DNA from 2 places in the Prevotella sp. CAG:255 genome. Region 2 is predicted to be linked to the other one. Evidence: riboswitches for the same ligand, from Rfam matches in the RefSeq annotation. Region 2 holds a riboswitch; the other holds the start of a gene.

Region 1 (3,185 bases), on a different contig from region 2:
GCTCTCTTTGGCATGCATGTCGGCAGTTATCGAGTCGCAATACCGGGATAAGCCAACATAAGATACGGGTTTTCCGTCCCTGTAGTCTAACAGGCAGCGCTCCAGCTCTATCACCATTCTGCGCGAAATGTCGTCAAAGCCTTTTGCCTCAAGTCTCGCTTCGCTCTCTATGGCCTTTTCGTTGCAGATGCGCGCAGAGTCGGGCATGTGCAGATTGATATAGTTTCCTGCCATGGCCATCTGAATGGCCGACAGACCTGCCATCTGCGGCATCATTCGGCTTATCTCGCGGTAAACGTTGTTAGATTGGCGATACTTTCCGTTGTTTGCCAGATAGTCGGCATAGTTGCGCAGAAACTCACACGCCATGGCCGTGTCGCCGTTCTCAGTGGCCATCCTTACGCTTTGGCTGTAAAAGTGTTCCGACCGAGGGTCTCCCGCTAACGAAAGGTTCAGTCCTATCTTATAGTTCAATATTGCTTTGTCACGTTTCGTCGGATTAAGTTCCAGCGCCCTTTTCATCACCTCGGCAGCCTTGCAGTATTCCCGCTGAAGCTCAAGCAGCCTTGCCTGTTCGGCCATCAGCTTAACCCGTTTTGTTGCATCCTTAATCTTGCCAATCCCTTTGTTTAGGACGTTTATGGCGTCAGCCCTCTTGCCTTTCCAGTTCAGGTACGATGCCTCCAGAAGATAGCTGTCTGTTTGCTTGTCGGCCTCTTCACGATAGTGCATGATGGCCTCCGGCAGCTGTTCGTCCTCAGCCAGAGACATCCCCATTATCTGATGGGCCATAGCCCGGTTCCATACCAGGTGCAGCTGCTCTTCCCTGTTCAGTCCGCCGGCATTTTCTATAGAGTCCAGTATGGCCAATGCCCTCTCCGGTGCTGTCTTCAGCATATTGTCGCTTAGCTCCAGCGCCTTCCTTCCGGGTGAACTGCATGACGCAAGCAGCACCGCAACCAGCATCATTATATATATTGCCTTTTTATGCATAAATAGCTTATTTCATGTTTGTTGTCATGCAAAGATAAGGATTTTAAGGCAAATCCAAATCAAAAAACTTTGTTGTTTTCGTTCGCCGTTACACACGCCTGTGTCAGTCTTTGTCGCATAGATGTTTCCGGGGGAGGAATGCATCACAGATAAACACTGTCCGGGCAATCCGTCTAAGGTTAGTGTGCGGGTTGGTTTTGCGGAAAGACAGACCGTCTTTTATGCGCCTTTGTAATGTGTTGATATTCAGTGTGTTGCAAAAGGTGGTCTTTGGGCTCCTGAAAGACCATCTTTTGCAGCCTAAAAGGATACCTTTTACATCGCAAAACGTGGCTTTTTACATTCATGCTGCTTTCGCCATGCCTTTTCTTTGGCGTCAGCAGACCTTTAGTTCTGTTGCTTTCAGCCTTTCTGTCCATGTGTCTTGGTCCATGTTCCGGCAGTGGTTCTTGTGCCTTGTGCCGATGTTCTTTGCCGTCATGTCTGTCAACTCGCTGTTTACCTGCCGATATGTTAAATTTAAAACATTTATGTAAAAACATGGTGCCGTTAATATAAAAACACTTAACTTTGCCCACGCAACGGTTCGCCGTATGGCGATTAAAAGGGAACCGGGTGAGAATCCCGGACAGACCCGCTGCTGTAATCCGCCCTTATATCGGGGTGCGAACAATGAAGCCACTGACATTTTTTCGGGAAGGCGTTCGCATCCGGGCGGTAAGTCAGAAGACCTGCCTTGCTGTTTTAATAACCTTCCGCAGCCTCGTGGATTAGGCTTCAGGAGAGCATTCTTAATTTTTTATGAAACAAAGATTAGCCATTATGTTCTTGTGCATGGCTGTCTTTACGGGCTATGCGCAAAAGCATGTGAGCCGTCTCGACAGTGTGCAGAGACTTAACGAAGTGGTAGTGCTGGGCAACAGCCAGCGCAGTGTCATTCCGTCGCAGCAGCTTAAGGGCGAAGAACTGCAGCGGCTCAACAGCCTGAGTGTGGCCGACGCGCTCAGGTTCTTTGCCGGCGTGCAGCTGAAAGACTACGGCGGAGTGGGCGGCATCAAGACCGTCAACATACGAAGCATGGGCACCAACCACGTGGGAGTGTTCTACGACGGCATACAGCTGTCTAACGCGCAGAACGGACAGGTGGACCTCGGCATGTTCTCGCTCGACAACATGCAGGCCATATCGCTCTACAACGGACAGAAGAGCCAGATTTTCCAGTCGGCAAAAGACTTCAACTCGGCCGGCTCCATATACATGTGGACGCGCCGCCCCGTGTTTGCCGACAGCACCAGTTATCATCTCAAAGCCACGCTGAAGACAGGTTCGTTCGACCTTGTCAATCCCGCCCTGCTCATAGAGCTGCGCCTTTCCGACAAGGTGTCGGCGTCGTTCAGCGGCGAGTGGCTCAGCAGCAGCGGCAAGTATAAGTTCCGCTACCGCCGCAAGGCCGTCATGACCGACGAGATAATGTACGACACCACCGCCGTGAGACAGAACGGCGACGTGCGCGCCACGCGCATGGAGGGCGCGCTCTTCGGCACCATCAGCGGCGGCGAGTGGATGCTCAAGGCATACAACTACACGTCGGAGCGAGGCGTGCCGGGGGCCATTGTCAACAATGTGTGGCGCCGCGGCGAGCGCATCTGGGACAACAACTCGTTTGTGCAAGGCTCAATACAGAAAGATTTCGGCAGCCGTTATCACACCCGCCTCATGGCCAAGTATGCCTATTATCTCACCAAATACGTCAACAAGGACACCACCGTGATGATGATCGACAACGTTTACCGGCAGAAGGAGCTGTATCTATCTTCGTCACACCTATATAACATCACCAACTTCTGGGACGTTTCGGCTGCCTACGACGTGCAGTGGAACACGATGGATGCCGACATGTACGGCTTCGTTTATCCCACCCGCTGGCACCATTTCCTCTCGGCTGCCACCGCCATTACCCTCGGCCGCGTCAAGATGCAGGGCAGCCTTGTGCTCAACTACGTTCACGACCGCACCCGTCTGGCCAAGTCGGCAGGCGACAAGACCGTGCTTACTCCCGCCTTCTTCCTGTCGTGGGCGCCCTTCGGCAGCTCCGATTTTACGCTCCGCGCCTTTGCTAAGCGCAGTTTCCGCATGCCGACGTTCAACGACCTTTACTATGCCGACATGGGCAACTCGCAGCTGCGGCCCGA
Region 2 (3,185 bases):
GCAACAATTTTGTCTTTAACATGGTTGAGATATCCGTCTAATGTTATTTTGATATTTGTCTTTTTTGTGACATCTTGTAATAATGTGAATCCTATATTATATTGGTCAGTGCTTTCTGGAAGCAGGTTTGTGCTGCCGTAATGATAGAAATATGACTCATTGAATGTTGGTGCCCTGAATATATTTTTATATGATGCTCTAATATAAAAGTCATTATTTTTTAAAACTTTATATGAGAGTGACAGAGATGGTGAGAGTTTGCTCATGTCGCGTGCAGATTCTCCATATTCTGCACCATTGTAATATAGTGAAAGCAGCAACTTTCCGATGATAGACAGTCTTGCTGATTTATATTTAGCTGTAGCTGCCTGAAGAACGGTATGCCTAAATGGGTGTGTATCTGTTGAAAGGCTGCTGTTCATGTTGTTATAGCTGTAGTCGGCAGAATAGCAGAACGCCCAGTCTTTAAATGGAGTGTACAGGAGACTTGCAGATGTATAAGCTTCTCTTTGCCAATAATCAGCATCTTTTATGCCGTCGCTATATGAACCGTCTTTATATTTTGAGGCTGCCCAGTTATATTTTGCATTAACTTTTAAAGATAGATTGCTACTGTTAAATGTGCGGTAGCCGATTTGGGCAAAGAAGTTCTGGTCTCTGAGCTCTTCATTGCTTATATTTGTGTAATATCTGACTTGTCCGGGCAGTTGTCTGTCGTTATCATAATAATATATTTTGCCGCTTAATTCATTGCGGGTATTAATGTTCCAGATAAAATTAGTCTCACCATGCCCTGATTTCATACGACTGTTTGTGCGGCGCTCTTTTGTAACGACTGAAATATTGCGTAGCGTGAAAGGATAATCGTTTTCTGCATAGACGAATTCTCCAATTGCCGAGAAAGAAAATTTGTTTGAAAAATTCTGCTCGTATCTTATAAATGGACTAATATATCCGAATGAACCAACTTTCAGCTGAGTGGTCAGATGAGGAGCTGTGTCTTCTGTAGGAGACTTTATTGTCCTTATGTTAATTGATGCCGGTAAACTGGCATTTTTTGCGGGTATAAAAATGTCGTCATTATCGCCGATGACAAGCGATATGTTGTCGATGTTTTCTAAGGAATAGCGCGACAGGTCGATTTGTCCGCTCTGACAGTCGCTAAGCATGATTCCGTCATAGCTAACGCCTGTATGCTGAGTGCCGAAACTTCTGACAGAAACGGTTTTCATACCTCCGGCACCACCATAATCACGTATGGTTATTCCGGGCATACGGTTAAGGGCATCAGCTATATCAGTGATGCCTGCAGTATTAAGGTTTTTGTTGTTGATTACATATAATGGCGATGTACTGGTAACTTCGTGCTTTTTTTTATTTTCTGTGACCACAACATCCTGCAACTGATATGTGTTATCAATTGTATCATTTTTTTCAGATTGCGCTTGAGCACAAAAAGGAACTGAGCATACCAGAACTAATGCCGTTATTTTTTTCATGTGTAAAATGTTTTATCAACAGCTTTCCTCGAAGCTGGTGGGATAAACTGTTTCAATGGCAGGTCTTCTGACTTATTGTCATAAAAGCAAACGCCTTCCCTATAATACACAGTGGCTATTTTGTTTGCTTCATAAACGACAAATTACAGCAGCGGGACTGTCAGGGATTTTCACCTTGTTCCCTTTTAATCATCGTATGATGAACCGATTGATTGTGCAAAGGTAATGATAATAATTATAATTTTAATAATAAAACAGTTAAAAAGATGATATGATACATTCCTTTTAATAGAAAGTGCGTATATATGTTTGGTAAATTGATGTGGTACGAAAAATAGCCATACCAGCGATAAGCACGGTATGGCTATTATATGATATTTACAATTGTGATGCTAAATGTATGCTTGTGTTTTAGTATTCGTCATCATCTGCGACATCTTCTGCTGTAAGATCGAGGTCTTCAGGATTTTCCTCGATTGTTGTTCTGTAGCTTTCTTCTGTCAGCTTATCTTCGTCGAATGCGTCATCATCATCGTCATTGTCATACTTTTCATCAATCTCTGGCAGATCCTCGTCGTCATCTTCGTCAGAATCGTATTTGCGAGAGTCGTCTGTTCCAAATTTAAGACGGGGCTTTTCTGTTTCGGGCTTAAGTTTTGCAAAAATAGCTTCAATCCATGCACCTTTTGAAATTTCCAATACTTCAAATCCGTCAGCAACTTTCTTTTCGTACATTCCGCCAACTTTATGTAATCTGTCTTTGGGTAAAGTTGTTGTACTTATGTCAAATCCGCTCTGTATGATATCCTGAATGCTTTGTGACAAAGAATCCCAACCTCCGCCAAAATTACGATCGATAACTTCAAGCAGTTTTGTTGCAGAAATATGTCGGATGTTCTCGTATGTTAGGTCTGTTACCCTTAATATAGGACGTTTTTTTATTCCTATTTTGACCTTCTGGCTTTCATCTACAGGCATTGTGCCAATCTGGAAACCGCGGGCTTCATACTTCTTGATTATTTCAGGGCGATCTATCTTTATTTCTTCAACTTCAAATGCGCTTTTGATGATATCAATGTAGTGCTTGATGTTTTCTCTTATATCGGAGTCTTTTTCTGCAACTTCCAACATTCTGAAAACATCATTCTCCTGAATATCCCAAACGTTACTTTTGTTGATGGTTTTTAATGTAAGTGACTTCTTATCAATATCTTTCATATTTCTTTTTAATTAATTTCTTTTTATTTTTAAAATATATCTCTATCTGTCAGTATAGGAAACTTTGAACGATAATGATTCAGTTTGTCTAAATCAATTTCAGCAGTGATTGCCTGTTCTTTTTCGTCAGACTTGGCTAGTAAAGCGCCTTTGGGGTCAATGATGGCACTATTTCCGTTATATTGACATCTATCATCTTCCCCTGTGCGGTTACATCCAATTACATAACATTGATTTTCAATGGCCCTTGCTCTTAATAGGATGTTCCATGCGTCCTGCCTGTTTTGAGGCCAGTTGGCCACAAAAATTATAGCGTCATAGTCTTCTTTATATCTCATCCATGCAGGGAATCTTAAATCATAACAGGTCTGTAATAAAAAACGGAAATTTTTATATTTCGCAATTACTCTTTTGTCGCCTGCTGTATAGTATACGTCTTCTCCTCCGTATTTAAACAAATGGTGCTTG

The links. A riboswitch is a leader RNA that binds a small molecule or an ion and turns the genes downstream of it on or off. The one in region 2 is predicted to bind cobalamin.
Region 1: linked by a shared signal. The riboswitch ahead of QVO66_RS01170 (TonB-dependent receptor plug domain-containing protein) and the one ahead of QVO66_RS11235 (TonB-dependent receptor plug domain-containing protein) in region 2 are both predicted to bind cobalamin.

The regions. Positions count from the first base shown of each region.
Region 1 covers NZ_HF986766.1:50,911-54,095, reverse strand. Annotated here, with positions in the region: gene QVO66_RS01175 (LuxR C-terminal-related transcriptional regulator) at 1-969, opposite strand, end outside; cobalamin riboswitch at 1,558-1,746, shown strand; gene QVO66_RS01170 (TonB-dependent receptor plug domain-containing protein) at 1,795-3,185, shown strand, end outside.
Region 2 covers NZ_HF986840.1:101,175-104,359, forward strand. Annotated here, with positions in the region: gene QVO66_RS11235 (TonB-dependent receptor plug domain-containing protein) at 1-1,499, opposite strand, end outside; cobalamin riboswitch at 1,540-1,724, opposite strand; gene QVO66_RS11240 (hypothetical protein) at 1,911-2,717, opposite strand; gene QVO66_RS11245 (nitrilase-related carbon-nitrogen hydrolase) at 2,747-3,185, opposite strand, start outside.